One region of the Brevibacterium sp. MGP-B1 genome, then DNA from elsewhere that is predicted to be linked to it. Evidence: riboswitches for the same ligand, from Rfam matches in the RefSeq annotation. Region 1 holds a riboswitch; each other region holds the start of a gene.

Region 1 (10,601 bases):
ATCGGAGACGGTCACGGTCAACGCGGCCCAGGGCTCGGCGACGATGCTCACCGTGATCGCGGACGCCTCGGCGTGTTTGACGACGTTGGTGACGGCTTCGCGGACGACGAAGTAGGCGGCAGATTCCACTGCGGGCGGAAATCTGCCTTCCGGCACGGTCACGAGGGTCAGCGGAATAGGACTGCGACCGGCGATCCTCTCGAGCACGGTTCGAAGACCATGGTCGTCCAGTGCAGTGGGATAGACCCGCCAGGCGACTTCGCGCATCTCGTCGATGAGGTCCTGGGACTGGACCAGCGCATCGTCGAGCAGCGCTTGGGACTTCGCCGGGTCAGAGGCGCGCCTGGCTCGGGCGATGAGCACGGACAGGGAGACGACGTTCTGCTGTACGCCGTCGTGCAGGTCCCGTTCGATCCTGCGTCGTTCCTCGTCGATGGCGAGCACGACTCCACGACGGGTCGTCAGCAGCTCGCTGATGCGGGTGTACACGGCGAAGGGACGCTCCACCTCGACGAAATGAGCGTCGATGCGACCATGTGCCCAGCTTGCCGCCTCGGCCAGGGCGACGGCGCCGATGAGGTTCGCCGCCCCGTAGAGGACACCGACGAAGAGCGTGGGTTGGGAGATCGACCACATGTCGAACCCGATGTTGACTGCTCCCCCGATGAAGAATCCTTGGAAGAGCGATCCGAGAGTCACGACGAAGAATCCGCCGAGGAGGTTCGCGGTGGGGATGATGGCGAGTGCTGCGACCAGGCCGTTGCCGAGCAGGAACCGACGTTTGGTCGGCTCGTCGGCGAGGACGAGTCCGAACCCGCGAGAGTGCCGAGCGAGTTCCCAGCTCCGCACCTTCGCGGCCATGCGTGAGGTGGGCGGGAGCACGGAGGCGATGAGCAGCGGCAGACACAGCACACCTCCCCATGCGACAGCGAGTACGGACCGCGCCCACCGCGCGGTGAACATCCGTACTTCGGGAGGAAGGCGGGTGGACAGCGCGCTCGGCCAGGGCATGAGTCGATCGTAGCAACGCCCGTCGCCGCCTCCCAGGGGTTCGGCCGCAGTCTCGGATTCCGGTTTTCCGCAATGGCGGCTGTTGTTCGGCCGCACTGACCGTGTGCCTGGCCGCGTACCGGCCCTGCCGCCTTGTGCCTAGCGTGGTTGAGTATGGATCTCGCACTCGAGCTGCTCACTGCCACCCTCACCTCTCCATGGGTGTACCTGCTCATCGCCGTGGCCGCGGCATTGGACTCGCTCGTGCCGATTGTGCCGTCGGAGACTCTGCTCATCACCGCTGCGACCTTCGCCGCGACGGGGCACCCTCACCCGGCAGGGCTCATCCTCGCCGCTGCCGGAGGGGCTCTCCTCGGGGATCTGGCGGCTCACCTCGTCGGCCGATTCGCTGCGACCGGGGTCGGCCGATGGCGACGGTGGGCTCGCATCGCGAACCTGCTCGACTCCGCCCACACGGTCTTCTCTCGCCGAGGCGGGACCGTGCTCATCGCCGGTCGATTCGTTCCAGGGGGCCGCAGCCTGGCCACCATCGGCTCCGGTCTGCTCGGGTTCCCGATCCGCACTTTCCTGCTCTGGGACGGGATCGGAAGTCTTGCCTGGGCGCTCTATTCGACGGTGATCGGACTCATCGGGGGAATGATCTTCGAGGACCGGCCGCTGCTCGGCGTCGCCGTGGGCATCGGCATCGCCCTGGCCATCACCGGCAGTGCCGAACTCGTCCGCCGATTACGCCGGCGCCGCAGAAGACGCGCACGTCACCGATTCACCGAATTCCAAGACCGAGATGTCACGATGGCAAGGATGTCTCAAACATATGTGTGGTACGTCAGCTACGGATCGAACATGGCTCGCGATCGGCTCGCCTGCTATCTGCAGGGCGGGCGACCGCCCGGGGCGATGGTGACCTATCCAGGTGCCAGGGACGGAACACTGCCCCGCGTCGAAGCTGGGATCGAACTGCCCGGTACGATCTACTTCGCCGGCGAGTCCAAGGTGTGGGGCGGCGGCATGGCCTTCTACGATCATTTCGTCCCCGGACCGACCCCCGCCAAGGCCTACCTCATCACCGCCGAACAGTTCGCCGATGTGGCGGCACAGGAGATGCACCGCCCACCCGAACCAGACAGTCCGCTGGAACGCCTCGTCTTCGATCTGGCGGCCGGCAGCTCCCACTCTCTGGGACCTGGCGGATACGAGACGCTGCTCGTCCTCGATGATGTCGACGGTGTCCCGATGGTCACGTTCACCGCCGCCCATGGTTCGTCAGACGTCGGCCACACTCAGCCGCAGGAGCCGTATCTGGCGATGCTGCGCACGGGCGCTGCCGAAGTCAGAGCCGCTTCTGGGCTTCCCCTGCCCGCAGCTGCACAAGCGTGAGGTCGAGCAGCGGAGTCGCCGCTCCCAATTCCTCAGCCTTGCGCGACAGGTCGCCGAGGATGTGCTCCGTTTCGCTCGGCAGCCCTGCCGTCACATCCCGGTAGAGGGATGAGGTGAATGCGGAACCGTCCTCGGTGAGCATCTTGATTGTCATGGCGTGGGAGGCTTCCGACACCGGGTGTCCGGCCGCAGCCGCCACGGCTTCGAGCTCATCGACGATGGCGTGCACGTGCGATCTGCCGCCGGCTTCCATGATCGCTCCGACCGGGGCGCGGAACAGGCAGGTGACGACTCCCGCCGCAGCGATGAAGATCCATTTCTCCCACAGCCCGTCGATGATTCCACCGACGGTCTGGAGTTTGTATCCGGGCACATCGAGAGCCTCGTAAATGCGTGTGGGCACTTCGGCGCCGTGGAGATCTCCGATGGTCATCACGGCCAGGTCGGTGAGCTGGACGACGGCTCCGTCCCTGATGGTGCCGACGATCTTGACGAACCCTCCGAGCACCTGTCCGGGGTATCTGCTCTGCAGCTTCTCGATCTGAGCCATGCCGTTGAGGAACGGAATGATCGTCGTCTGCTCGCCCACAGCCGGTCCGATATCGGCGATGACCGAGTCGAGTCCGCCCGCTTTGACCGCGACGATGACGAGGTCGAAGGTTCGTGGTGCGGCTGTGAGTTCCTCAGCGGTGATGACATCGACCTGATTCGTCCGATCATCACCGGGTGCAGTGAAGCGCAGCCCCTCCGCGCGGACCGTGTCCGCCCGTGCCTGCCGGAGCAGGAACGTGACATCGCGTCCGGCCTCCTGCAGATAGGTGCCGAACGCTCCGCCGGTGGCCCCCGCTCCGGCGATGAGAATCGACAGGTCGGCACCAGCACCGATTCCGTCGGATGCGCTGTCAGCTGCTTGGGTCATTCCAACTCCTCCTTGAGCTCCCGCGCGGCCGCAGCGGGGTCCTCAGCCGAGGTTATCGCACGGACGACGACGGCACGCCTCGCGCCCGCCTGCCGGATCGCGTCCAGCCTCTCCCCTGTCGCGATACCGCCGATCGCGAACCACGGTTTGGCTGCCTCGGCGGCGGTGGCGGTCAGCAGTGCCGTCCCCACAGCGGCACGGCCGGGCTTCGTCGGGGTCTCCCAGACCGGCCCGACACAGAAATAGTCGGTCTCCGGGTCCGCCTCGGCGGCGAGCGCCTGCTCGAGGGAATGGGTCGAGCGGCCGAGGATGACATCGGGTCCGAGGACGGCCCTGGCCTGAGCACTGGTGAGGTCGCCTTGACCGACGTGGAAGACGTCGGCGTCGGTGATGAGCGCGACGTCGGCACGGTCATTGACGGAGAAGAGCTTGTCGTGACGGGCGGCGATGTCTTTGAGGACCTCCAATGCCGCGATCTCGGCGCGGGCCTCGAGGCTCTTGTCCCTCAGTTGGATGATGTCGACTCCCCCAAGGTAGACGGCGTCGAGGAACTCGGCGAGGTCGCCTTGAACGGTCCGGGCATCGGTGCACAGGTAGAGCTTCGCTTCTGCCAGTCTGGCCTCTCTCCAGGCTCTCTTCGTCTGCTGCGCGGCGGTGCGCGGTGGCATCTGTGTGGTCATGGTCATAGAGTAGAGGAGTTCGCGGGAGCCTCCCAACGAGGCTGAGAGGGCGTAAGAGCCGACCGTCAGACCTGATGCGGATCATGCCGCCGGAGGGAGAAGCTGTGAGAGTCATTGTCGTCGGCGCCGGGATCATCGGCCTGTCCACGGCCTGGTATCTGCGCCGCCTCGGTGCCGAAGTCACCATCATCGATCCTGCGCCAGCCCAGGGCGCGAGCCATGCTGCCGCAGGGATGCTCGCTCCCGCCGCCGAAGTGGTCTGGGGGCAGACTCCCCTGTACCCGCTGATGCGAGCCTCCGCGCAGATGTATCCTCAGTTCTCCGCCGAGGTGGCGAGCGCCGCCGGCAGCGATCTCGGCTTTTCGGATGCCGGAACATTGGTGTGCGCCGGTGACCGAGCTGATCTGCAGGCTCTGCGGGAGCTGCGCGATGCACAATCGCGATCCGGTTTCGCCACCGAGCTCATCACCGGCAGTGCTGCCCGCCGGGTTGAGCCGTCGTTGTCACCTGCCGTGGCCGGGGCAGTGCACATTCCAGGCGATCACTCGATCGACCCTCGGCGGCTCGCTGCCGCATTGCTGACTGTCCTGTCCTCGGACTCAGGAGGCTTCGTCCGCCAGCGGGCGGCCGGCCTGATCAAGGACAGCGATACGACTGTGGGAGTCGAGCTGGGCGATGGCCGTCGGTTGGAGGCCGATCAGGTGATCATCTGCGCCGGCAGCGCTGTGTCCGCAATCGTCGGTGCCCCACAGCTGCCTCTGCGTGAGGTCTGGGGTGATGTTCTGCGACTGCGCGCCCCCGCCGAGGCGACTCCGCTGCTGAGCCGCACCATCCGCGGACTGGTCAACGGTCGCCCCGTCTACCTGGTTCCTCGCCCGGACGGCGAGATCGTGCTCGGTGCCAGTTCCCGTGAGGACGGGCTCTCCGGAACACCGGCCGGAGCGATCCACCGGCTGCTCGCCGACGGGCAGCGACTCGTCCCGGGCATCCTCGACGCGGAGATCACCGACATCACCACCCGTGCCCGACCCGGTTCCCCCGACGACCTGCCGATGATCGGCCGCATCGATCCCGGCTGCATCGTGAGCACCGGGTACTTCCGCCACGGCATCCTCTTGGCCCCGTTCGGCGGCAGGCTCGGCGCCGAGCTCACCCTGGGCGTCACTTGCGACTGGCCTCCTGACGGGGCGCTCGAGTCCGTGTCCCCACACCGCTTCACCACAGACCACACCACTGCCTACCCGATGAGGAGCAACGCATGACCGACCGCGAACACTCACCGACCATCGTCCTCAACGGCGATCGCCACGAGCTGCCGGGTGCCACCTCGGCGCTCGACCTCATCGCCGACGTCACCGGACGGGAACTGAACCCCGATGGGACACCAGCCGACGGCGGCCGCCTGGGCATCGCCCTGGCCGTCGACGGTGAAGTCATCCGTCGCGGTGCCTGGTCCGATTGCACCCTTGCCGACGGGCACACCGTCGACATCGTCACCGCCGTGCAGGGAGGCTGAGATGACCTGGACGATCGATGATGTCGAGATGTCGTCTCGCCTCGTGATGGGCACGGGCGGGGCGAGTTCCCTGAGCATCCTCGAAGACGCACTCGCGGCTTCGGGAACCGAGCTGACCACAGTGGCGATGCGCCGTTTCGATGCCGAGTCCCGGGACTCGGTGTTCACCATGCTCCAGCGTCTGGGGATTCGGGTGCTGCCGAACACCGCCGGATGCTATACGGCCCGGGATGCCGTGCTCACCGCCCGACTGGCCCGAGAGGCGCTGGAGACGAACTGGGTGAAGCTCGAGGTGATCGCCGATGAGGACACTCTGCTGCCGGATCCCATCGAACTCTTCGCCGCAGCCGAGGAGCTCGTCCTCGACGGGTTCACGGTCTTCGCCTACACGAACGACGATCCGGCCCTGGCGAAACGTCTGGAGGACGCTGGCGTGGCTGTGGTGATGCCGGCCGGTGCTCCGATCGGCAGCGGGCTGGGCATCCTCAACCCCCACAACATCGAGACCATCGTCTCCCGTGCACAGGTGCCCGTCATCCTCGACGCCGGTGTCGGCACCGCCTCCGATGCCGCTCTGGGGATGGAGCTCGGGTGCACCGCAGTGCTGCTGGCCTCGGCGGTCACCCGCGCCCACGATGCTCACGCCATGGCCCGGGCGATGGCTTTGGCCGTCGAGGCCGGGCATCTGGCGGCCGGAGCCGGGAGGATTCCCAAACGACCGTTGGCATTGGCATCATCGCCGTTCGAAGGAATGGTCGCAGCACAATGACCACCGCTGCCGCCACTCCTCTATCGCTGCCTCCTCTCGTTGACCCCGTTGAATCTCTGTCCCGGACGGAGCTGGAACGCTACTCCCGGCACCTGAGCCTGCCGGGATTCGGATTCGAGGGACAACGGCGTCTGCGGGCCGCCTCGGTGCTGGTCATCGGGGCCGGTGGACTCGGGGCTCCAGTCCTCAACTATCTTGCGGCCGCCGGGGTCGGGTCGATCACGATCATCGACGATGACGTGGTGGAGGCCTCGAACCTGCAGCGCCAGATCATCCACCGGAATGCTGATGTGAGCCGACCGAAGGTCGCCTCTGCCGCCGATGCCGTGCACCGGCTCGATCCGAACCTCGAGGTGCGCACGATCGAGCAACGGCTGAGCCCGGAGAATGCGCTCGGTCTCTTCGCTGAACACGATGTCGTCGTTGACGGGGCGGACAACTTCGCCACCCGGTACTTATCAAATGATGCCGCTGAACTCACCGACACACCGCTGGTGTGGGGCACGATCTTCCGCTTCGCCGGTCAGGTGAGCACGTTCGTTCCCGGTCACGGGCCGATGCTGCGCGATCTGTTCCCGGATATCCCGGAACCCGATTCGGTGCCCAACTGCGCCGAGGGCGGAGTCCTCGGCGTGCTGTGCGGAACCGTGGGCTCGGCGATGGCGACTGAGGCGATCAAGCTCATCTGCGGCATCGGTGCCCCATTCATCGGTCGACTGCTGCGCTATGAGGCGCTGACCGGGGAGTACTCGACCCTGCGGTTCTCCCCCGATCCCGACCGTCCCCCGGTCACCGACCTCACCGAGGTGGCTGCCGCCTGTGCTGTGGACCTCGACGGCGGCGGCGTGGCAGAGCCTGCGGCGAATGAGATCAACGTCGCCGAATTCCTGTCCGTCGAAGACGATGTGCTCGTCGTCGACGTGCGGGAAGGCTGGGAACGTGAACTGGCGGCCATCCCCGGCTCAGTGCATCTGCCCCTCGGCGCCCTGCGAGACCGCGGGTGGCAGGCGCTTGAGTCGCTGGTCGGTGCCTCCGGCCGGCCGGAGGCGCCCATCGATATCGTCATCCACTGCAAGTCCGGGGCCAGATCGGCCGAGGCCGCCCGAATTCTGTCCGGTTCGGTGCCGACCGGAGTCCGTCTGCGCTCTCTTGCCGGGGGCATCGATGCGTGGGAGGCCACCGCTCGGGCCTCGGCAGACCAGAGAGACTAGCGACCGGCAGATTCGAGGACCTGGGTACCGGTTCGCTCAGGAGCCGGACCGGTCGGCCAGCCGTGATCGCAGTCCCCGTTCGCCGGCTCTCATCACTGCTCCGTGCATGAGTCCGGACAGCGGTCGCATCGCCCTGACGATCGTTCTGCTCGTCGTCACGCACCACAGAGAATCGATTGTCGTCACCCCCTCGGAGGCGGTCAGAGCCCATCGGCCTTCGCCGCGCAGATCACCATTCGCCCAGAACCGGATGTGATGGGGTGCATCGACCTCGTCGACTTCGATGGAGAACCGCAGAGACCACCCGATCGGGGCCCGGACCAGGAGGCGGGCCCGGCTGCCGGGGGTCACCGGCAGATCGACGGCATCAACGTCGGCCTGTGCGTCCACGACCCTCTCGGCAGCGGTCAGTCCCGGCCACCACCCAGGCCACTCATCGACCTGTTCCAGAACCGTCCAGACTGACTCGATTCCAGCATCGGCGATCCACCGGTGCTCGAAATGGAAGGGTGCGGACTCTCCGGGCTGTGGGGTCAAATGATCGTGGCTCATGGTACGACGGTAATGTGAAAGGTGTGAGTGAGGACAACTTCGTCAGCAAACGTCGGCCATCCCCGCTGGGTGGTCGCAAACCGACCAAAGACGACCTTGCGGCTTTCGCCACGGACGACCCGAATGCGATCGACGATATCCTGCCGACCGATCCCTCCGGGCTGAAGCTGCTCATCGTCGGCATCAATCCGGGGCTGTGGACGGCCGCGGTGAATGCCCCGTTCGCACGTCCCGGCAATCGCTTCTGGCCGTCTCTGCATCGGGCGGGTCTCACCGATCACCAGGTCGATGCCTCGCGCGGGCTCGAGCCCGCGGATGAACAGCAGCTGCTCGGTCGGGGAATCGGTCTGACCAACCTCATCGGGCGAGCTACTGTCCGTGCCGACGAACTCTCCCGGCAGGAGCTTCGTGAGGGTGCGGTTCACCTCATCGAGCGTCTTGCCGATATCCGGCCCCGGGCGGTCGCGATCGCCGGGATCACAGCGTTTCGCACCGGTTTTCAGGTGCCGAAAGCTCAGCTCGGCCGGCAGGATACGACGCTGATCGACGGGTGGCCGGTTGATGTGGCGCTGCATGTGGTTCCGCAGCCGAGCGGCCTCAACGCCCACTATCAGATACCAGACCTCGCGCGGATCTGGCGAGAGGTCTGGGACAGCATCGACGGCTAGGACCGTTGAACGGGTCCAGTGAAGCTACTCGGCCCCGGTGAAGTGCTGCCGGCAGCGAGCGACATAGGTATCCAGCCCACCGATGTGGCTGGCGTCGATCTCTGTCGCGGCAAGAGTCGCCTCGGGTGGCTGAGCTGTCTGGGCTGCGTCTGGGCCGTTCGGGTTCTCTGTCTGCTCCAAGCGTTGGTGGAACACAGCGTCCTTCCCGCAGACGGTGCACACTGCGGTGAGTCGGAGGACGTCTTCGGCCACGGCCATGAAGCTGGGCAGCGGTTCGAACGGCTGCCCGTCGAAGGTTACGCACAGTCCTTCGACGATGACGTCGAGTCCACGGCTGAGGAGGTCCTCGACGACGGGGACGAGCTCTGGGCCGAAGAACTGCGCCTCATCGATGGCGATGAGTTCATAGTCCTTCTGTCGGGCCGCCTCGGCGAGGGACGCGACGTCTCCGAGCGGCACTGCGGGGATGTTCACCCCGGTGTGCGAGGTGATCGTGGAGATGTCCGATCGGGTGTCGAGTGAGTGGGACACGACGAGGACATCGATTCCGGCGATTGTGGCCCGCCGGACCCTGCGCATGAGCTCTTCGGATTTTCCGGAGAACATAGGTCCGGCGATGACCGTGAGACGACCGGTGTCAGTCATCGACGCTGACTCTCTTGGAGTCGGTGTCAACGGTGACTTCCGTGTTTTCGCTGCCGTTCTCGAAGTCGAACTGGTATTCCTGCTTGCCGTCGTCGAATTCGAGTTTCCAGCTCACGAGCTTTCCGTCGGCTTTCTTCTGCGCACGCTTGAGGGCGTCGTCGAAGGTCATCGGGTCGTTGAGGTCGATGGCCTTCTCTTTGTCATCGGTCGAGTCCTGCTCGTGTTCGGCGATCTTCCCGGTCTCTGCGTCGATCTCGACGTCATGGTCGGTGTTACCGTCGAGGACGGATACTTCGTACTGCCAGGCCCCGTCTTTGTCGTCCCAGTCGAGCTCGATGCCGTGAACGATTCCGTTCCCGACTTCCTCCTCGGCTGTCTTGATCGCGTCTTCGGCACTGATGGCCGGCGATTCCTTGCTCAGGTCGGCACCGGCGCTCAGGCCCTTCCCGGACGATTCCTCCGCCGACTTGGTTTCATCGCCGTCATCGTCTTGGTCGTCGTCGCTCTGATCCTCGGCTCCGGCAGGGCTGGCCTGGGCCGATTCGCTTGCTGCGGGCGAGTCCTGCGCCTCATCGGCTCCGTTTCCGGAATCACTTCCGCCACACCCGGCCAGGCCGAGAGTGAGTGCTGCCAGTCCTGCCACTGTGCTCATTGCCATGCGATTCGTCTTCATGTCTGCCACGCTAGCAAGGGAACGCCTTTCACCAGTGGTTTCTGAGAACAATCTCATCTGAAGGGGTTCGAGACTGCTGGTCAGTCAAGGCAGAATTCGTTGCCTTCAGGATCGGACATGACGATGAAGCCGTGTTCCAATGGCGGGTCCGGATCGACTCGGCGCAGCCGAGTGCCTCCGAGTTCCGTCAGTCGGTTGCATTCTGCTTCGAGTGCATCCATCCGCTCATCGCCGTCGAGCCCCGGAGCCACATGGACGTCGAGGTGCACGCGGTTCTTCACCGTTTTGGGCTCGGGCACCGTTTGGAAGAAGACCCGGGGACCGACCTGTTCAGGGTCTTCGATGGCGGCACGCATGTTTTCGGGACCGAGTTCGATGCCGAGGCCGGCGATGAATTCCTTCCAGGCAGCGATCGGGTCCTCGTCAGCACCGAGTCGCGCTCCGGGAGGACCCGGAATGATGTAGCCGAGTACTTCGGCCCAGAAGCGGGCGAGCCTTTCGGGGTCGTGGCAGTCGACGGTCACCTGGATTGTTCGGCTCATGGTCGGTTGCTCCCGGGATCAGCCCACATATCGGGGTA
Region 2 (10,601 bases), 1.4 Mb from region 1:
AGCAGGACCGCTCCGGGGCCGCGTTCGAGCAGGCGCCGTGCCTGGTCACGCATGGCTTCAGTCGTCTGCGCTTCGGGTTCGTCGTCGGAGATCAGCAGGGCCGCCTCGGGGAGGTTGGGGGTGATGAGGTCGGCGACGGGCAGCAGGTGGGTGCGTACGGCGTCGACGGCATCGGTCTCGAGGAGGCGGTGGCCGGAGGTCGCGATCATCACCGGGTCGACGGTATAGAAGCCGAGCCGGCCTTCGGCGGCGCGATCGACGACGAGTTCGACGAGGTCACGGCTGCCGAGCATCCCCGATTTCGTCGCATCGACGGGCAGGTCGCCGAGCACGGAGTCGAACTGATCGGCGACGAATTCGACGTCGATCGGATAGACGCGGGACACACCGTGCGTGTTCTGCGCGACGAGGGCGGTGATGACGGTCGTGCCCATGGTCTTCCGCGCGGTGAAGGTCTTGAGGTCGGCATGGATTCCGGCACCGCCGGAGGGATCGGTGCCGGCGATGGACAAGGTGATCGGCGGGCGGGTTGTCACTGTGCGCTCCCGGCGAATGCGGCGAGCAGTTCCTCGGCTGCCGTCTTCGGGTCGTCGGCCATGCAGATTGCCGAGACCACGCAGATCCCGATCAGCCCGCGTCCCTGTAGGTCAGGGGCACGGCCGGCGTTGATGCCGCCGATCGCGACCGCGGGGATGCCCGCTTCTGCCACCAGTTCGCCGAGGCGGTCCGGTCCGATGCCGTCGGGGGCGTCGGCTTTCGTGGAGGTGTCAAAGACCGGTCCGATGCCGACGAGGTCGACGACTCCGGAGTCGCGGGCGGCGGCGAATTCGTCGCTGTTCGCGGCCGAGAGGCCGATGAGCGGTTCCGCACCCAGTGCGGCGCGCACCTCGGCGACGGTGGTGTCAGTTTGGCCGACGTGGATGTGCACGTTCTCGCCTTCGTCGATGAGGCGGCGGGCCACGTCGACGCGGTCGTTGAGGACGACGGGGACCGTGCGGTCGGTGTCGCGGGTCGCGGCGTCGACGGCGGCGATGACCTGGCGGGTCAGCGAGTAGAAGTCACCGTCGTCGATGTCTTTGTCACGGACCTGGACGATGCCCGCTCCCCCGGCGACGGCGGCCTGCACGGTCTCGGCGACGCTGCGGCCGGCGGCCTCGCATTGCGCGGAGTCGGTGACGAGGTAGAGTCGCGTGTCGATTCCGGCGAAGCGGTCGGCCGAGCCGTCTAGGTCGCTTACGGTCGCGCTGTCGTCAGCCGGGTTGTCAGCGATGTGGGCGGATCCGGCGGTCATGCCTGGACGCCTTCGCCGGCGGTTTCATTCGCAGAAGTGAGCGTGTCGAGGCCGATTATCGCCTGTGCGAGTCGGTCACCGTCGACGGTGTGGAGCGCGTCGAGGAAGTTCACCGAGTAGCTGCCGGGACCCTTCGCGCCATCGGCGGCGAGTTCCCCGGCGACCGCGAAGTGGGCGTGGGCGGCGACGACAGCTTCGAACTTCGCCGAGGCGGCCCCACCGTTCGCGGACTGCTCAGTGGCGTTGACGGCTGAGACGTCGGCGTCGGGGTCGGCGAGTCCGGCTCGGGCGGCGGCCAGGTAGGCGACGGTGACGGCACCGAGTGAGCAGCCGGTGCCGATGACCAACGGCATGAACTCATGTCCACCTGAGATGCGGGCAACGTGGTCGGTGCCGTCGATGTGGGCGACGACGGCATCGGTGGGCCCGGACACGGCGACGACGGCACCGGTCTCTCGGGCCAGCTTCGCGGCAGCGGGCAGGACGGCGTCGACTTCATCGGTGGAGTCGACTCCACGACCACCGAGTCCGACTCCGGCGAGTGCGGCGATCTCGGAGGCGTTGCCGCGGATGGCGGTCGGGTGATCGGCGGCGGCACGGCGGATGCGGGAGGTGCGGAAGTCGACGGCGCCGACGCTCACGGGGTCGAGGACCCAGGACTTGCCGGCGGTGTTGGCGACGTCGATGGCGGCATCGGCGGCGAGCAGCTGGTGGTTCGAGGCGGTTCCGAAGTTGACGAGGACTCCGCTGGCGATCCCGGCGAACTGACCGGCGTCAGCTTCGTGGTCGAGCATCGCCGGGGAGGCGCCGATGGCCAGGAGCACGTTGGCGCTGAACTGCTGCACGACGGTGTTCGTGATGCATTGGATGAGCGGGTTGGTCGCGCGCAGACGCGCATTCGCAGAACGCAGGTCGAAGTCAACCATGACGATCCCTTCGCTAGTATGGCCCAGATCAGGTTCGATGGGTGTTCTCTCAGCCTCGGTGTCCTCCGTGCGCAGCGTCTTGGTGCGAACGGATCCTCATGAGGCACCCCATGTCATTGGCTCCGACTGTATCAGCCCGGTCGGACACGGGCGACTCCATACTCTGCTCGAATGCTCAGCACCGACCGCTCGACTTAACGTCGCTGTATCAAGCTATGCATTGCGCGCTCGACGCTAAGGCGAGCGGTCGGCAGAGGAAGCTTCCCGCCCCACTACCCCCGCCCGACGTACCTCTGGCCACGGCGGCTGAGTGCATCGATGACAACTGCGGTGAGCAGCACAAGTGCGGTGATGATCTGCTGTGCATCGGAGTTGAAGCCGATGAGGTAGAGACCGTTGTTGATCGCACCGACGACCAAGGCACCGAGCACGGCAGCCCAGGCGGTTCCGCGACCGCCGAACAGCGAGGTGCCGCCGATGACCGCGGCAGCGATCGCGTTGAGCAGGTCCTGCGTGCTCACCAGCGTCGACCCCGCATTCGTCGTCACTCCGGTTTTGATGAAACCGAACAGCGCGGCCAACACTCCTGCGGCCATGAACACGCTGATGCGCACCCAGGTCACGCGGATGCCGGCACGCCGAGCGGCTTCGACCTTGCCGCCGACGGCGTAGATGGACCGGCCGTAGCGGGTCTTGCGCAGCACGAGGTCGATGATGATCGCAATGACGATCATGAGGAAGAACGGCATCGCCAGACCGAAGTCCTGATTGACGAGGATGAGGAACCCGAACACGATCGCGGCCAGCAGCACGATCCGCACGATCACGGAGGTCCAGCTCGGAGCGCTGAGGCCCTCCCGGTGGCGACGCAGCTTCGAATAGATGATGCCGCCGCCGAAGCCGATGATCGCGACGGCTCCGAATATATAGGCCCAAATCGCAGGGAAGTAGAAGCTGGCGAAGTCGAAGGCGAAGGTGTCCGACATCGACAGATTCTTCTGCGTACCCAAGGTCGTCAGGGTCAGACCGGTGAACGCGAGCAGACCGGCCAAAGTGACGACGAACGCCGGGATGCCGACGACGGCGAAGAACCAGCCCTGAATCGCGCCGACGACCGGGCCGAGCAGCAGCATGATGATCAGTGCCAAGGCCGGCGGCACACCTTGTCTCACCACCAGGACTCCGAGCAGCGAGGCGGCCAGACCGCCCAATTGCGCCAGTGACAGATCGATCTCGCCGAGGAGCAGGATGAGGTTGATGCCGAGAGCCAGGATCGCGAGGAACGCGACCTGAGTAGAGAGGTTGACGAGGTTGGCCGGAGAGATGAAGTTCGAGTCGGCCGACTGGAACACGATGACGATGACGATGAGGGCGAGGATGACGGGGAACGACCCCAGCTGCCCCTCTTTGACCCGGCGGACGAAGGTGCCGACGATGCCTTCGGACGAGATCCGCTCATCGGTGATGAAGGAATTGCGAGTCATCGGCGCTCACCCCTCCGTGCGGCGCGTTTGGTCACGACATTGTCGCTGGCTCCGGTGATCGCGGCGACCAGCACATCGGTGCGCTCGTCACCGGGGAAATCACCGGCATCCTTGCCCAGCCGCAGCACGTGCACCCGATCGCATACGGCCTGCACATCGGCCATATTGTGGCTGACGAGCAGCACGCCGAGGTCGCGTTCCTTCAGCCGTTCGATGAGGTTGAGCACCTCGGCCGTCTGAGCGACGCCGAGCGCCGCTGTCGGTTCGTCGAGCATGACCAGGGATGGTTCGCCGAGGAGGGACCGAGCGATGGCGACCGTCTGACGTTGACCGCCGGACAGGGCCGCGATCGGTACGCGCACGCTCGGGATCTTTGCCGAGAGGCTGCGCAGCAGCTCCCAGGATTTGGCTTCCATCGTCACTTCGTCGAGGACGCCTCCGCGGGTCTTCTCATGTCCGAGGAAGAGGTTGGCCACCACGTCGAGGTTCTCGCATAGGGAGAGATCCTGGAACACTGTGGCCACTCCGGCTTTCTGTGCATCCTTCGGGGAGGAGAATCTCTGCGCCGTCCCGTTCATGATGAGCTCGCCGTCATCGGCGGCGTGGACTCCGGCGATGACCTTGATCAGGGTCGATTTGCCGGCACCGTTGTCGCCGACGAGGCCGACGACTTCGCCGCGACCGACGCTGAGATGGATGTCGGTCAGGGCTTGGACTGCACCGAACCGTTTGTTGATTCCGCGCAGTTCGAGCACAGGCTCGCTGTCGCTGCCCGGCGTCCGCGTCGCTGCGGATGACGGGTCGGGTGTCTCTGGTGTCATCTGTTCCTACTTGTCGCAGTCGTTGACCCCGGCAGCCGGCGACCGGTGGCGGCCGCCGGCTCGAGGTCGGTCACATCAGATTGTGGACGCGTACGCGCTCACTTCACACCGGCATCGGCACAGAGCTTCTCCACCTTGCCGGTGCAGATGTCCTCGGCCTTGATCTGGTCGCCGACGATGTCCTTGATATTGTCCTTCGTCACGACCTTGGCCTCGACGAAGTCAGTGGGGGTGTCCTTATAGGTCGTTCCCGCGTTGACATCCTCGCCCGCGGCCAGAGCGACGGCGGCCTTGGCCGCGAATTCGGCCTGCGGCGGGATGGACTTGTAGATCGTGGCGAACTGGTCACCCTTGAGGATGTTCTGCAGTCCGTCGACTTCGGCGTCCTGGCCGGTCACGACAGGTTCGACCTTGGCCTTCTTCGTGGCAGCGATGACGCCGCCGGCGGTGCCGTCGTTGGCAGAGTAGATCGCGATCGGCTTCTCGCCCTTGCCCTGCAGCTGACCTTCGACCCACTGGCGGGCATCGTCAGGGTTCCAGTCGAGGGTGTCGTGGCTGGCGGCGATGTCGACGCCTGCGCCCTTGAGGGTCTCCTCGGCTCCGGCCTTGAAGTCCGCGGCGTTCGGGTCCTTCGGGTCGCCGTTGACCATCCAGACCGGTCCCGACTTCGGGTCAACCCCGGCGTCCTTGAGTCCGTCGAGGACGGCCTGGCCCTGCAGGTTGCCGATCTTCTTGTTGTCGAACGATGTGTAGTAGTCCGCGCCTTCGAAGAAGCGGTCGTAGGAGATGACCGGGATCTTCTTCGCTTCGGCCTTCGACAGCGCGGAGGAGACTGCGGAAGCATCGACGGGGTCGAGTACGATCGCGTCGACGCCTTCGGTCACGGCTGCCTCAACCTGTTGCTGCTGCTGAGTCGCATCCTGATTGGCATTGCGGTATTCGACTTTCGCGTCTGGGTTGGCCTCTTTGAGATACTTTTCGAAGTTCGGCTTGTCGAGCGACTCGTACCGAGTGGTCTTCGACTCGGGCAGCAGCAGCGCGATGGTGACGTCCCCATCGCCGCCCGAACCGCTGTCGGCCTCGTCGTTTCCCTGGCCTTTCTGATTGCCGCAGCCGCTGAGTGCAAGAGCACCGATCGCGACGGAGGCACCGAGCAGCGCCAGCTTCTTGTGGGACTTAAGGTTGTGCCTCATTGTGAACCTTTCAATCTTTCTGACAACGTTGTCAGGCTGTTGAATATGATTCGCCGAACGCCGCCTGCTGTCAACTGTTTCGACAAAAATCTTCAGCGGGTGTCCGGCGGCTCTTCACCGCTGCCACGGGCGATGACGCACAGCGCATTGTCGAAATCCGGCGCACCGTATTCGACACGATCGCGTCCGTTCGCCTCCCACGCGATCGAGCCATCCCCTTCGCCGAGGCGGTCCCCATCTACCCCTGAACCGCGGGGTTCCGTGCCGGCCCCGTCGGGTGCGACCCCCGCCCCGCCGGGTTCCGCACCCGCCCGGAGTCGTCGGACCGCCTCGGCGGCAAGGGATTCGACGTTGCGATCGACGACGGTGACGTCGAGGAGTTCGGCCGTGGGGAAATCGTCGATGCCGACCAGGGCCGGCCATTCGCCGAGGCGGCGGCAGGCGTCGATGGCACCTTGGGTCACTGTGGCGGACAGGGTGATGAGGGCTCCGGGTGCGCTGCGGGATCCGAGCCAGGCGGCGACGACGTTCTTCGCGCTGGCTTCGTCGTGGGCGTCCTCACGCATATAGGCGCGCCAGCCGACGCCGCGGCGGCCGGCGATGGCGTCCTGGATTCCCTGTAGTCGGCGGGTGGTGATGAGGCTCGGCGAATGATCGCCGATGACGCCGAGCGCCATGTGCCCATGAGCGAGCAGCTGTTCGGCCGCGAGGCGTCCCGCTTCACGGTCATCACCTGCGACGATGCTGATTCCTGGGCCCTCGACAGCCGGGTCGAGCGAGACGACTCGGGTGCCCGGCGCCGAGGCGGCCCGCGCGTAGGTCTCGGCCGCCTCGGGGTGGGCGCGGATGACGATGATCCCGGTCAGGTCGTTGGCGAGGCATTCGTCGAGGAAGGCTTCCTCTCGGTCCGGGTCGTCACCGACCACGGTCACCACCGGGCGCAGGTCGAGGGCGGCGAGCTCGGCTTCCACTGCGGCGAAGGCACGTGCTTGGAAGGCATCACCGGCGTCGGAGAGGACAACACCGATATAGGGTGAGCGGCCTCCGGCGCGGAGTCGGCGGGCCGTGGGGTTGAGGCGGAATCCGAGGTCTTCGGCGGCAGCTTCGACCTTCTCCGCCGTCGACGCGGCGACGTGCTTCTCGCCGTTGAGGACGCGGGAGGCCGTTTTGATGCTCACACCGGCGCGTTCGGCGACCGTGGCCAGGGTCGGCCGATCGTTCTGCTTCGCCATGCGCACACCTTTGAGTCTGAGAACCGGTTCGTGACTCTGCGCATCGACGCACAGGCAACCGTTGGAATGATACTAACCGCTCGCGCGGCGGACTCAGTTGTGCTGGCCTGTCACCGTTCGGTTGAAGTCCAGGGCGGTCTCGACCCAGAATGCCAGTTGTTCGTCATCACGGACAGACTCTGCGCTCACGTTGATCCACCCGGGTCCCATGTCCCGACCGGTTCCCATCTCAGCTTGGGCAGCTTCGGGTCGCTTGAGGAGCTCATCGTGACGGTCAGGATCGATGTGCGCCAGCAGATCACCCGTCTTACCAGCACTGACGATCATCTTCTCGTTGACCATGACCGCGCGGCCGCCGAACATCGAGACCTCGCGAACCACGGGCTCTTCGGCAATGTGCGCACGGATCCGTTCGATGAGTGATGTCTGCTCGGGAGTCATGTCAATGGTCTCCGGTCGGCTCTGCAGCAAAGGTCGGTTTCACTGTGAATGGTACTCGCCGAGGTGGGGCACCCTTCCGGTGCCCCGCCTCGGCGAGTGGCGTGTTCTGCTGCGTCGATTCACCGACAGCACAGCGCAGCGGCGAGCGCACGCATTGGCTCGGTCCTCCTTCACTGAGCGCTCGAGTCACCGTCGCGGTATCAAGTGATGCGGCGAGCGGTCGACGCTCAGGTGAGCGGTCGGCGTGGCCCCTTATGACTCAGCGAGCCACCGGGTTGGGCATCGTGCCCGCGTAGAGCAGCGATTCGGCTTGGTTGCCGATGTCGACCATCTGCTTCGTATTCTTCAGCTGCAGCCGGTTGAGGCACGAATGAGCGAAGTGGTCGGCACGCAGATCCACGTCGCCGCTGACACCGCGGGCCGTCTCCGGGTGCTCCGCTTCATAGTCGTCGAGGGTCTCGGCGACGATCGCCCAGAACCTCTCGGCCGGCAGCAGACCATCGGCGTCGAGTATGCCGGACAGGTGCCGCAGGACCCCGTCGAACATATCGGTGAACACCGACAGGGCCTTCTCCTCCCCCGACACCACTGCGCGGATGCGTTCGACGTCGGCGGGCAGTTCTCGGTGGCCGAGCACGGCGACCTCCTCACCGATGTCCTTCATGAATGCCCCGGTGACCACATGCTCGTCGAGGATGAGGATGAGGTTCTCCCCGTGCGGCATGAACACGAGATCGTGGGCCAGCAGCGCATGGATAAGTGGCTTCAGGTACGCCCGCAGGTAGCTGCGCAGCCATGCCGCGGCACTCAGGCCAGATGCGCTGATGAGCTCGCCGGCCAGCGACGCACCCTGGTGATCCCGGTGCAGCAGGGCAGCCATGGTGATGAGCTTCTGACCTGGTTCGATCTGCTCGACGGGGTTCTCCCGCCACAGGGCGGCCAGCATCTTCCGGTGCGGGTTCGTCTCCTTCGTCCGGTGGTAGACGTCCCCCGTGTACCCGAGCGCGGCACGCTCCCGCAGCACTCGGAAGCCCGCCTCGGCGAAGGTGGGGTCGGATCCGACCAAGCCGGCAACCCAGTCGTTGATGGCTGGAGTGTCGCGCATGTACTTCGGCGACAGCCCGCGCAGGAATCCCATGTTCTGCACGGCGAGCGCAACCTTGACATAAGGCGCGCCGGTCCGCGAATGGTTGAAGAACGTGCGCAGGGACTGCTGCGCCTGGTGCTTATCGAGCCCTTCCCCGAGCGGCAGCAGATCACCGCGAGCGATGTCCGCGGCGAAGGTGATCGCCAGGCGGTGGTCGGCCTGCCAGGGATGGATCGGCATGAGGTGGAAGTCCGCAGGATCCTGTCCTGCCGCCCGGATCCGGGACCCGAAGAGATCCCGTTCGGCTTCGCTGAGAGCATCACCGAGGTGGCTCTCCTCGTCGAGTCCGATGCCCGTGGACAGATGGCTGAGTTCGCGCCTCACTGCCACCCATTCGATGCGGTTGAGTTGTCCGTTCTCCGGTGCCCACTTGCGGAAGTCGCTGAGACCGAAGCCGATGCGTCCGTTGTTCGCGAGGAACCCGGGGTGGCCTTCGGTCATGGCCGCCTCGGTGGTCTGGAAATCCGCTTCGACGAGTGCACGTGCATCGGGCCTGCGCCCGGCTCGCGCGTCCTCGAGTTTGTACGCGGCCCCGGCCAGGGTCGAGGCGAGTTCCTCGAGGTAGGTGGAGATGAGGTCCTCGGGGATGGAGAGTTCGTCTTGGAGTTCGACGACGAGTTCCTGCGCGTCGAGCGGCACCTCGGATCCGTCGCGCCACCGGGTGATGCTCGCTTCGTCGATCACCCAGTGTTCGAGCGGCAGCACGCGCGCGGTGAACGTGTATCGGCTGGCGCCGTCGATGCTCAGTTCCCAGGTCTCGCCTTCGCCATTCGCCGAGGCGGCTCCCTCATTCACATCGGCGGTGCCGTTCGCGACGGGTACCCCATCTTCACCGAGGTTCACCGGGCGGATGAGTCGTTCATGTGCGAATTCGGACAGGGCTTTGGCGACGAGGTGGCGCTGCACGACGGCGAACGCATCCCCGTTGAGGTGGGCGTACGGTGCCGGTGGGGTTGCGAACGTCCGACGCGTGCGAGATGTGGTGGACCTCCGGTCACTGTCCGGTTCCCCGGTCTCAGCCGCGCGCGATTCCCGGGCTCCGACTGCGACGAACGGAGCCAGCGCACTGGCCTCGAAATCCGCGCGGGTGCACACACTGACGAGCGCCAGTTTCTCGATCTCGCCCATCATGATTGTCGCCTCGGTGATGGGGGTGAAACCGGCAGCTCGGTTCTTCTCGATGATCGCGTCGTTCCTGGCATCGGGTTCGACGATGACACGTTCACCTCCGCGTCCTCCCTGGTCGGCCGGCTTCAGGCAGAAGTCGATGACCTCCGCCATGATGCGGTCGGTGAGGCCGTGCACGGCCGGTCCTGCCGGCGGTGCGACGAGCAGGTGCATCCCGACGTCCGCAGACCCGGTGACCAGGACGTTCTGCGGGATGAGGCTGTCGGGAGTGTAGGTCTCGACGTAGAAGCAGTCGATGTCGTCGACGGAGCCGACCCAACCGGCGTCGTCCGCGGAGTCGCGAATGCCCTCCAAGTAAGTCCGGACCTCGTTCTCCTCGAGGTCGGTCATCATCCAGTAGTGGGCGCGCGGGTGGGTCAGCCACTCGTGGATCCGGGCGGTGTCCCGGTCGACGTCGAGCGGACGGATGGTCACTGTCGCCGAGGCGGCCGTGAGCTTCACGTCCGAACTGCGGTCCGTGCGCGTACAGGTGGCGTTCGCACCAACCGCAGAATCGGTCGGGTCGGTTTCGTCCGCCTCGGTGGTGGTCGGGCTGGTGATGAGTTCGGTGGTCATGCGTGTGACATCTCCTTGGAGTCGTCGAGTGCGAAGGCAGCATCGGGAACGGCATCGGATTCGTCGGCCGGCACCCCGAAGGTCTGGAAGGCGATGGTCCGTTCGATCGGATAGGGTTCCCTACCGGTCACTGCGGCCAGCACCACCGAGGCCCGCCACGGGCCGAAGCCGAGGTCGGGGGCGGTCACGCCGTGGGTGTGCTCTTCGCCGTTGAGGACGTGGATGGTTCCTTCGTCGTTGATCGTGTAATGGCGGCTGACATCGAGGCGGCCTCGGGAGTCCAGACGGATGTCGCCGCCGAGAGGGCTGAGGAAGTCCGGCAC
Region 3 (10,601 bases), 460 kb from region 1:
GCCGAGGACAGACCCTGTGGCACCCCGTTGTGGATCTCCAGCGCCTCATCGAGATCCGAGTACGTGACGACGTAGAGGATCGGGGCGAACGTCTCCTCCTTGACCACTGCGGTCTGATTGGGCATCCGCACCACTGCCGGTTCGACATAGTGGGCATCCGGGCGTTCATCGGCGAGCACCCTGCCGCCTCCGCAGAGGATCTCGCCGCCCTCTGCCTCTGCCTGCTTGAGGGCCGCCTGCATCGCATCGTACGAACCCGAATTGATGAGCGGTCCCACGAGCACTCCGTCATCGGTCGGCGATCCGATGCTCAGCGTCTTGTATGCGGCGACGACCTTGTCGACGAATTCGTCGGCGATGGATTCGTGCACGATGAGCCGCCGCAGGGTCGTGCACCTCTGACCTGCGGTCCCGGCGGCTGCGAAGACCACTCCGCGCAGCGCCAGATCGATGTCGGCGCTCGGGGCGACGATGGCGGCGTTGTTGCCGCCGAGCTCGAGCAGGATCTTGCCGAAGCGCTCGGCCACGACGGGTCCGACCTCGCGACCCATCCGCACCGATCCGGTCGCCGAGACCAGTGCCACCCGAGAATCCCTGACCATGACGTCGCCGATGTCCCGACCGCCGACGAGGACAGGCGCGAGATTCTCCGGTGCCCCCACCTCGGCGGCGGCCCGGACCAGCAGAGACTGTGCCCCGAGGGCTGCGAGCGCGGCGTTCTCCGAGGGCTTCCACACGACCGCGTCACCGGCGACCAGGGCCAAGGCGGTGTTCCAGGAGTACACGGCCACGGGGAAGTTGAAGGCGGAGATGACACCGACGACGCCGAGGGGATGCCACGTCTCCATGAGCCGGTGACCCGGCCGTTCGCTGGGCATGGTCTTGCCCCACAGCTGCCGGGACTGACCGAGTGCGAACTCGCAGATGTCGATCATCTCCTGGACTTCCCCGGCCGCCTCGGAGGGGGTCTTGCCGGCTTCGACGGTGATGATCTTGGCCAGATCCTCCTTGTGCTCGCCGAGCAGCTGTCCCCACCGCTGCACCAGCTGACCGCGGACCGGAGCGGGCACGTCCCGCCAGGTCTCGAACGCGGTCTGGGCTACGGCGATCTTGTCCGCCGCCGTCTGCGCGGTGTCCGCGGCGATCGTGCCGAGATCCTGTCCCGTGATGGGGGAGCGAGCCGGAAGGCTCGCCGAGGCGGCCGATCCCTCAAGCACGGATGCGTCTACTCCGCAGGCGCTCAATCCTGAAGTGAGGAGGTCGGTGATGGTCTGATCGGTGGGCAGTGCGGTCATTGCTGTCCTTTCGTCGTCTGCTGTGTCGATCGGCTGCTGCGCCGGTCGATGGAGTTCAGTCGCTGCGGGGAAGTGGGAGGTGATGGGCGGGTGTGCGAGGACTCAGATCACATTGAGCTCCTTACGCAGTCCGGTGGTGGAGAAGCGTCGTTTGTCCATGGGGGCCACGTCGACGAAGGGAGTGCGGCCGGTCATGAGGTCGGCGACGACCTCTCCGACGGCCGGGCCCATGAGGAAGCCGTGGCCGGAGAACCCGCAGGCGTAGAAGAATCCCGGCCTCTCCTCGGCCTCGCCGATGAGGGCATTGTGGTCGGGCGTCATCTCATACAGTCCCGCCCACCCGTGTTTCGCTTCGACATCGCCGAGCTCCGGGGTGCGGGCTTCGATGTGCTCGGCCAGGGTGGCCAGCCAGTTCGGGTCGCGTTTGTCGTTGAAGGACCAGTCATCGACCTCATCGGGGCAGCCGAACAGCAGCCCGGCTCCTTCCGGGTGGACGTAGTAGCTGGTGGAGAAGTCAATCGTGAAGGGCATCCGCGAGGTGTCGAAATCGACGGGCTCGGAGACCATGATCTCCCGCCGCAGCGGCTCCACGGGCAGGTCGACCCCGGCCATGTCCCCGATGGGGCCGGACCAGGCTCCCGCCGCGACGACGACCTGTTCGCAGCTGATCGTGCCCTGATTCGTGATCACCGAGGTTGCTCTGCGATCCGTCCCGCCGTCGGTGTCGAATCCGGTGACCTCGCAGTTCTTGACCACCGTGACCCCGCGCTCGCGGGCGGCGGTGACGAAGCCTGCGACGACGGCCTCGGGGGTGCAGTGACCGTCGCCGGGATTGAACGCCCCGGCGATCAGCCCTTCGGTGTTGACGAACGGGGCCAGCTCAGCCACCTCGGCGATGGTGAGCATCCGCGAATCCAGCCCCATCCGCTGTTGCAGGGCCACGTTGTCGGTGAACGCGCGCACGTCGTCATCGTTGTCGAGGAGGAACAGATAGCCGTTGCTGACCAGGTCGATGTCGACGCCGAAATCGGTCTCGAAGTTCCGCAGCACTTCGAGCCCGCGGGCGGCCAAGGCGATGTTGACCTCGTCGGAGAATTGGCAGCGCACACCTCCAGCGGCCTTCGACGTCGATCCGGCTCCGGGGGTGTCGCGTTCGACGATGACGATGTCGCGGACTCCGCGTTCGGCCAGGTGGTAGGCGATGGCCGCTCCCATGACGCCGGCGCCGATGATGACGACGGAGGCTTCGGCGGGCAGGGCTCTGGACGTGTCGGGGACCCCGTCGGTGTGAGGGGTGGTGGTTGATGCGGTGGGGGATTCCACGGTTCACCTCGCTGTCTGCTGCCGGGGCGACCGTCGTTGGCCGCCCCGGAAACGGAGAGTGCCGACGGCGATGTCGGCGTTTGTGTCTTGACTTCATTGTGGTTGCCATCACACTTAAGAACAAGGGAGAGTTTGTGAACATTGTGTTCAAGAAACCTAAAGACAGGAGAGCGCTGCCATGACATGGACGCTCGGACAGCTGCGGACGTTCGTCGCTGTGGCCGAACTCGGATCGATGACGCGGGCGGCCGACCACCTCGGCTACAGCGTCGGGGCCGTGTCCCAGCACATCTCAGCCCTGCGCAGAGTCGTCGATTCCGACCTGTTCCGACGGCGCGGCCGTGGGCTCGTCCTCGCCGAAGCCGGGCGCACCCTGCTGCCCAGGGCGCGGAACATCCTCGCCGCTCAACAGCAGGCGGAGATGGCGATGCTCGGCCGGGACTTCCGCAGCGAGGCCATCGTCACCCTCGGCGTCTTCGGATCGGCATCGACGACGGCGCTGCCGAAGGTGGTGCGGGCGCTGGCCGAGCGCCATCCGCATATCGAAGTCCGGGCGCGGGAGATCAATGTCGAGACCATGTCGGCCGCCGTCATCGACGGGATCATCGACCTGGGGATCGGGATCAACTACCCGGCCGCGCCGCTGCCGCCGATGCGGGGGCTGCGTTGGGAAGCCGTGGCCGAGGAAGGCTTCGGCATCGTCGTCCCCGCGGGGACGTCCCGGCCGAGCGATGACGATCTGGCCGAGGCCGACTGGATCCTCCCGCCAGCCGAGGAGCTCTTCGGACGCGCGATGCGGTTGGCCACCTCGGCGCTGGGAATCAATGCGAAGGAGACCCATATCGTCACGGACACCGCGGTCGCGCTGGCGCTCGCTGGAACCGGGCTCGGCCTGACCTTAGCGACGCCGATCATGATGTCGTTGGGTGGGTCCGACGTCGACCTCTACCCCGTCGTCGAGGCGGGCGGACGCGAGATCATCGTGCTGACTTCCCCGGACCCCAGCGATCCGGTCCGGGCGGTCGCCAAGGTGGTCACCGAAGTCTTCGCCTGAGATTCCGGCCTAGGATGAGGGCATGAGCTTCGACCATCAGTGGAACAAGGTACGCAGGGCCAACCCTGACCATTCGGCAAACTACGCGCAGCGGTGGCGCGATCTTGCGGCCGCCGGGCATGACATCGGCGGTGAGGCCAGGTTCGTCAACGCCATGGCTCCGCGGGGATCGCGCATCCTCGATGCCGGCTGCGGAACCGGACGGGCCGGCGGACTGCTCATCGACGAAGGGCACACCGTCTTCGGCGTGGATCTCGACGAATTCCTCATCTCCGTCGCCGAGGAGGACTTCCCCCGCGGTGAATGGCACACCGGCGATCTCGCCGACTTCGATTTCGCCGGAGCCGGGATCTCCGAGATCGACGTCGCCTTCTGCGCCGGAAACGTCCTGTCCTTCCTCGATCCCGCCTCCCGTCGTCAGACCTTGGGCAACATCAAATCGACGCTCAAACACGGCGGCCGGTTCGTGTCCGGCTTCGGTGCCGGACGCGGGTATGACTTCGATGACTTCATCGAGGACGTCAAGGCCACGGGGATGTTCGTCGACCAGAAGTTCTCCACCTGGGAGCTCCGCCCGTTCGAGCCCGACAGCAACTTCCTCGTCCTCATCGCCGAAAGGCTGTGAGTCGGTCGGATGGAGGACGCCGGCTACGACGACGAGCTTCTCGCCCAGATCTATGACGAGGACAACGGCGACGGACCTGACCACGACTACTTTCGTGCGATGGCTGACGATCTCTCGGCTTCATCTATCACCGACCTCGGCTGTGGAACCGGAATTCTGACTGTCACTCTCGCCAAGAAGGGACGCAGAATCGTCGGCATCGATCCTGCGGCTGCGATGCTTTCTCACGCGGCAAATCGGCCCGGCGGCGACCGGGTCGAATGGCGACTGGGCACCTCCGAACTCATTGACCACGACGCTAATGATCTGATTCTCATGAGCGGAAACGTCGCCATGCACATCATCGACGAGGCATGGGAGACAACTCTGCTCGATATCGCTCAAGGGTTGAAGCCAGAAGGGCGTCTCGTCTTCGAGACTCGAAACCCACGAAACGAATCGTGGAAGGCGTGGGGCGGCCCGACTGAAGTTCGCGAGACCTCGGCGGGTACGTTGCGAGAGTCCGAATCTGTCTCGGGTCCCGACGCAGACGGAACAGTGACGATGACAACTAGTCATGAATTTATCGGCGCAGGTCGAACCATTGAAACTACTCTGCGACTGCGATTCCGGTCTGCCGAAACTCTGCAACGTGATCTTCACTCGGTCGGATTGCGGGTCGACAATCTGTGGAGCGATTGGAACCGGACTCCTTTCACCGGATCGGCCGAAGAACGCTTGATCATTATGGAAGCGAGCAGAGGATTCGACTGAACAGCGGTCGATTCGCAATTGCGGCCGAACTAAGCTGGGATCGACCCGTACCGCTGATCAGCTGAAGGAGAATAACCATGATCTTCATCGTCGTGAAGTATGACGTGAAACCCGAAAGCGTCGAGAAGTTCCCCGAAGCCGTTCGAGCCTTCACCGAGGCGACCCGCGCCGAACCCGGCAATCTCTTCTTCGAATGGTCGAAGAGCCTGGAGAACCCGAACGAGTTCGTGCTCGTCGAGGCATTCACCGACGAAGGCGCAGACCCGCACGTCACCAGCGATCACTTCGCCGACGGCCTCGAAGCCATGCGCCCGCACCTGGCCTCGACCCCGAAGATCGTCTCCCGCAAGATCGACGGCGAAGGCTGGGACGAGATGGGCGAACTGAAGATCGACTGATCGCCTACCAGGCCTTCAACACCGGTCGATCGAGCACATAGACTTCTGCCATGGCGACCAAAGCGCAGAACATCGCATCGATCGAAAAGGCCCTCGGCGAACCATGGGCCGACACCCGTGCTCGCTTGGAGGCGGCCGGGGGAGCGTCGGCGAGTCACAAAGAGCTCGCCGACGCTCTCTATCCCCAGTTCGACGGCAGAGTCGACAACCACGGCTGGTGGGTCCAGGGCGCCGTCGTCGCCTATGAGCAGGAGATCGGACGCCGAGTTCCCGGCCAGCGCACCGACGGCACTTTCGACGTCGCCGTCTCCCGCACAATCCCCGGCGATCGTTCCGCACTCATCGAAAAATTCGCGTCCCTCGTCGGCGACACCCTCAACGAGGTGGCCCTCGACGGTGATCCCCGCACCTCGGAGACGGCGAAGCGGTCCTTCTGGCGAGCCGACCTCGAGGGCGGCATCAAGGTCGAAGCCGCAGCCGAGACGAAGAGCGAAGACAAGTCCCTCTTCGTCCTCACCACGTCAAAGCTTCCCAGCCCCGAAGCCCTGGAGGAATGGCGGGCCTTCGGCAAGAAGTTCCTCAAACAGCTCTGAGCTCTGACCGTCCGGCAGCTCTGATCGACCGGCGGAACGGCTCCGACTTCTCATGAGCACGGCAGCTCCGGGACACCCGATCCGCCTCAGCCGATGATCGGGTTCCAGACTCCGAGCACGTGAGCTGCACCGATCGCGACCGCGCAGACGGCCAGACTCATCAGCACCGCCACGACATCTCGGACCGCGAACTTCGACCGCCTGCGCCACGTGCGGCCCGAACGACCGAATGCCCGCCCCTCCATCGCCATCGCCAAGGTCGTTGCCCGGCGAATCGAGACCACGAGCAGAACGAATACCCCGCTGAAGAGGCTGCCCGTGCGCCGCAGAAGCGAACCGCCCGCGACACCTCTGGCCCGCCTGGCCATCGCCAGCACCTGCCACTCACTGACCAACAGTCCGAGCAGACGCGAGGCCGCGAGAACCGAGACCACAACGACCTCTGGCAGCCGCAGATGCTGAATCAGCGCATCGGCGAGATCACGCGGATCGATCGTCGACGCGAGCACGATGAGCGGGATCGCCAACGCCAAGGCACGGACGAAGATCGCCGCGGCGGCCGTCAGCGAACCTGTGGTGAACAGAATCGGACCGAAGGCGACGACCACATCCCCGGTCTTCTCCGCCAACAAGGCCGTGCCCCAAGCGGCGAGCAGAGCTCCGGCAGGGAGGAACCACAGCCGCTTGGCCGCGGCCACCAGATCGAGTCCCGTCGCCGGCAGCGCCAGCACTGCCGCGAGCAGCACCACCCCGGCAGAGGCGAGATCAATGCTCAGCAGCGCCCCGACCATGAGGATGAGGGCCACTGCGATCTTCGTCAGCGGATTGCACCGAGCCAAAGCGGTGGAACGCACCACGGGGATGAGCTGTCCCGGATCCTGTACGGCGGCCTCGGGGGAGGGGCGAGAATGCACATCGAGACTGTCACTCACCGCGATCACCCGCCCTGACACGCGATTCCGACTCGTCGACGACATTGCGATCTCCACTCATGCAGCCGCCGAGCTCGAGGACGTCGGCACCTATGGCCTCGAGGAACGCCTGATCATGGCTGACCGCGACCACCGCGGAACCGTGTTCCAAGGCATCGAGGAACATCTCCACCAACCCCGCCCACGTGAGCGCATCCTGACCGAAGGTCGGCTCATCGACGATGAGCACCCGTGGCCGGGGAGCCAGCATCGCCGCCACCGACAGGCGTCGCTTCTCCCCACCTGAGAGACTCTGCGGATGAGCCTGCGCCAACCCGGTGAGACCGAGTCCCTCAAGAAGCTCATCCACCCGTGCCTGCGACTCGGCGGCAGGCCACCCGGCCAGCCGGGGACCCAGCTCGAGTTCGGTCGCCACGCTCGAGGTGAGGAACTGGTGTGCCGGTTCCTGGAAGACCATGCCGATGCGCGCCGCCAGCTGCTTCGACGGCCAGGCGAATGGCCGGGCCCGTTTGGCTCCGTCCCGCAGGGCCGCCTCGGCGAGGACCTGTCCGGAGAATTCGGGCAGCAGACCCGCCAGGGTCAGGGCCGTGGTCGATTTGCCTGCCCCGTTCGCACCGACGATTCCGAGCGCCTGACCAGCGCTCAGGCTCACGTCCAGACCGGCCGCGGCGGGAGCGGCCATGCGTGGTCGAGCAACGCTGAGCCGATGGGTGCGCAGCAGAACCTCGCCGAGGCGGCCCGACGTTCTATCGATTCTCGCGGTCCCGCCTCGGCGCGGGGTGGGGGAGTTCTGCGGCATCCAGATTCCGCAGTCGATGAGCGTCTCGGTCAGGGCCGCCTCGGTGAAGATCTGCCCCGGCGGGCCTTGGGCGGCGATGCCTTCGCGGCCGAGCACGATGACCCTATCGACGTGATCGAGCCACAGCTCCACCCGGTGTTCGACGATGAGCATGGTCGCCTGTGTCTCGGCTTGCACGGTGAGCACGGCATCGCGGACCTCGGTCGCCGAGGCGGGATCGATATTGGCCGTCGGTTCGTCGAGGACGATGACCTCCGGGGCCATCGCATGGATCCCGGCCAGAGCCAGCCGCTGCTTCTGCCCACCGGACAGAGCGGCACTCGGATGCTCCGGCGGCAGATCGAGTCCCAGCGCCTGCAGGGACTCGGGGACCTGAGCGTCGATTGTCTCGGACGGGAGTCCGAGGTTCTCCATCCCGAACGCCACATCATCACCGATGCGGGAGAAGATCACCTGAGAATCGGGATCTTGGAGGACCAGCCCGGTGCTGCCTCGGCGCGGATCCGGTTTCTCACCGCCGACGAGGAGTTCACCGGTGGTCTCACCCGATTCCTCGGGCAGGACACCGGCGACGGCGTGGAGGAACGTCGATTTGCCGGCCCCGGAGGCGCCGAGCAGCAGCACTTTCTCTCCGGCCGCGATCTGCAGGTCGAGCGGACCGACAGCCGGCTGGTCACGGTCGGTGTGCGTCCATGAGAAGCCGACGGCCGTGATCGGCAGCGCCATCAGCGCAGACGGCCGGAGGCGAAGGAGCTCAGAGCACCCGTGGCCGCGATCGCCCGATAGGCGAACCAGGCGCCGATCCCGGAGATGACGAGGCCGGAGACGATCGCGCAGACGGCGTAGATCGCCTGGAAGCCGAAATGCCATTCGGCGTTGTACATGATGTTCTCGCTCACGGCCATGAACGCAGCCGCCAGCATGCCCGATGCGGCGGTGACCCACAGGGTGAAGCGCTTGTAGCCGAAGGCGGCGAAGACGAGTTCGGCACCGAGGCCCTGCAGCAGACCCGAGAGCAGAACGGTTGCTCCGAAGTGGGAGCCGAGGACGGCTTCGACGATGGCGGCGATGAGTTCGCACAGGAGCGCGGCACCGGGTTTGCGGATGATCGCACCGGCGAGCGGACCGGCCAGCACCCAGAGCCCGGCGATGAGGCCGATCGACGGCGGGAATGCCTGGAAGGCGAGTTCGAGGACCTTCCAACTCAGCGCCAACACCCAGAACACGAGTCCCACGGCGATGCCGAGAACGGCGGTGGTGACATAGTCGACCACCCGCCACTGTTTGGATTTCGGCGCCGCGGTGAAGGCGCGTGAAGGGGTGGGGGTGGTGTTCGGCGTGGTGGTTTTCGGCATTGTGCCTCCTCATTTCAAGGAGGGGTGAAGAGTCTCGACTTCCTTCGGCGGTGCTAACCGCATCAGGTTCGAGGGTCTGCAGCTTCTTCTGCACTCTCAGCGCCCCTGACGGCGCTCCCCTGTCGTAGCCACCACTGTACAACAGGGGAGCGAAGCTGCGACCGGAATCGGAAGCGGAGCAGAGGCCGGGATCGGTCATCGAGGATTCACTTCCCGTTTCCCTCGCCGTCGACGGGCCTCGAGCGACCGGACACTACTAGTCAGTAGGAATGGGCGGGTGAATATGCATCGACTTAAGAGACCGCTCAGTGCCCTGTCCGCCGCCACCCTGCTCGCCGCTCTGGTGGCGGCCCCGGTGCCCGTGCGTGCCGAACCATCTCTCGGCTCCGGAGGGCCGACCGCGTCCCAGGGCACGAATGCTGACTCTGCTCAGACTCCGAGCCCGGACCGGGCGGATTCGCCCGCCGAGGCGGATGCGGGGAGCGAGGCGATCACCGATCCCGTAGTGCAGGTCGGGGCCGACTCGACGGCGCGCAACCTCTCGTGGATGAGCGAGAGCTCCGGCGGAGGCGAGGTCCGGTGGGCGCCGGTGCGTGAACTCGAGGGAGGCGAACTTCCGGCCGACGCGGCAACAGCAGAGACCGCGGACTCCGGTCTTGCCACCGACCTCAAACGTCACTTCAACCATGCGAGCATGACCGACCTGGAGCCCGACACCGAATACGCCTACCAGGTCGGCAGCGAAGAGGACGGGTTCACCGAGGTGCAGCAATTCACCACAGGATCTGCTGGAGGAGAGGACGAATTCCTCGTCTTCGGCGACCCCCAGGTCGGTGCCGGAGGCGGAGATCCCGACGACGCTGCCGGTTGGGACCGGACCCTGTCCTCGGCAGTGGCCACCGCCGACGAACCGAGCTTCTTCTACTCGCTGGGAGACCAGGTCAACTCCGCCGGCAACCAGGAGCAGTATGCTCAATACCTGGCACCGGAAGCGACCCGCACGATCCCGCAGGCGACGACGATCGGCAACCACGATGTGTCTTCGAAAGCCTACGAGCAGCACTTCAATCGACCCAATGTCAGCCAGGATCACGGCGGTGGCGGCGTCATCACCTCCGGAGGCGACTACTGGTTCATCGAAGACGGAGTCCTGTTCCTCAACATCAACTCGAACAGCCCGGACGTGGATGCCCACGCCGAGTTCATCGACGAGGTCGTCGCCGAGCACGGAGACCAGGCACGCTGGACTGTTCTCGGGTTCCACCACTCGATCTATTCGACGGCCACGCACTGGGATGACCTCGACGTCAAACGGCTGCGGAAGGCGATCCCTCCGGTCGCGGCCCGCAACGACATCGACCTCGTCGTCTCCGGCCACGACCACATCTATAACCGCACCTTCCTCATGGACGGCGAAGGCAAGCCTGTTGAGGGCTCCGAAGCGGGAGCCGAGGAAGAGAAGGAAGACGGGCAG

What was found. Region 1 has a riboswitch for thiamine pyrophosphate ahead of thiO (glycine oxidase ThiO). Riboswitches for the same ligand answer to the same signal wherever they lie in the genome.
Region 2: another riboswitch for thiamine pyrophosphate. It lies ahead of thiM (hydroxyethylthiazole kinase); the one in region 1 lies ahead of thiO (glycine oxidase ThiO).
Region 3: another riboswitch for thiamine pyrophosphate. It lies ahead of AC3CD9_RS01800 (ECF transporter S component); the one in region 1 lies ahead of thiO (glycine oxidase ThiO).

The regions. Positions count from the first base shown of each region.
Region 1 is NZ_CM173407.1:861,978-872,578, reverse strand. Features, by position in the region: gene AC3CD9_RS04030 (sensor histidine kinase) at 1-1,011, opposite strand, end outside; gene AC3CD9_RS04025 (DedA family protein) at 1,165-2,388, shown strand; gene AC3CD9_RS04020 (ketopantoate reductase family protein) at 2,342-3,307, opposite strand; gene thiE (thiamine phosphate synthase) at 3,304-3,987, opposite strand; TPP riboswitch at 3,999-4,102, shown strand; gene thiO (glycine oxidase ThiO) at 4,092-5,249, shown strand; gene thiS (sulfur carrier protein ThiS) at 5,246-5,503, shown strand; gene AC3CD9_RS04000 (thiazole synthase) at 5,505-6,272, shown strand; gene moeB (molybdopterin-synthase adenylyltransferase MoeB) at 6,269-7,483, shown strand; gene AC3CD9_RS03990 (SRPBCC family protein) at 7,520-8,035, opposite strand; gene AC3CD9_RS03985 (mismatch-specific DNA-glycosylase) at 8,059-8,703, shown strand; gene AC3CD9_RS03980 (thymidine kinase) at 8,728-9,348, opposite strand; gene AC3CD9_RS03975 (PepSY domain-containing protein) at 9,341-10,021, opposite strand; gene AC3CD9_RS03970 (VOC family protein) at 10,102-10,563, opposite strand.
Region 2 is NZ_CM173407.1:2,254,235-2,264,835, forward strand. Features, by position in the region: gene thiD (bifunctional hydroxymethylpyrimidine kinase/phosphomethylpyrimidine kinase) at 1-536, opposite strand, end outside; gene thiE (thiamine phosphate synthase) at 533-1,291, opposite strand; gene thiM (hydroxyethylthiazole kinase) at 1,288-2,217, opposite strand; TPP riboswitch at 2,205-2,338, opposite strand; gene AC3CD9_RS10265 (sugar ABC transporter permease) at 2,490-3,701, opposite strand; gene AC3CD9_RS10270 (ATP-binding cassette domain-containing protein) at 3,698-4,522, opposite strand; gene AC3CD9_RS10275 (substrate-binding domain-containing protein) at 4,621-5,715, opposite strand; gene AC3CD9_RS10280 (LacI family DNA-binding transcriptional regulator) at 5,808-6,947, opposite strand; gene AC3CD9_RS10285 (TfoX/Sxy family protein) at 7,041-7,388, opposite strand; gene AC3CD9_RS10290 (GNAT family N-acetyltransferase) at 7,648-10,278, opposite strand; gene AC3CD9_RS10295 (lysine N(6)-hydroxylase/L-ornithine N(5)-oxygenase family protein) at 10,275-10,601, opposite strand, start outside.
Region 3 is NZ_CM173407.1:397,777-408,377, forward strand. Features, by position in the region: gene amaB (L-piperidine-6-carboxylate dehydrogenase) at 1-1,295, opposite strand, end outside; gene AC3CD9_RS01760 (NAD(P)/FAD-dependent oxidoreductase) at 1,398-2,618, opposite strand; gene AC3CD9_RS01765 (LysR family transcriptional regulator) at 2,797-3,672, shown strand; gene AC3CD9_RS01770 (class I SAM-dependent methyltransferase) at 3,695-4,297, shown strand; gene AC3CD9_RS01775 (class I SAM-dependent methyltransferase) at 4,307-5,050, shown strand; gene AC3CD9_RS01780 (putative quinol monooxygenase) at 5,128-5,448, shown strand; gene AC3CD9_RS01785 (hypothetical protein) at 5,499-6,041, shown strand; gene AC3CD9_RS01790 (energy-coupling factor transporter transmembrane component T family protein) at 6,128-6,973, opposite strand; gene AC3CD9_RS01795 (ABC transporter ATP-binding protein) at 6,966-8,498, opposite strand; gene AC3CD9_RS01800 (ECF transporter S component) at 8,498-9,127, opposite strand; TPP riboswitch at 9,150-9,258, opposite strand; gene AC3CD9_RS01805 (purple acid phosphatase family protein) at 9,411-10,601, shown strand, end outside.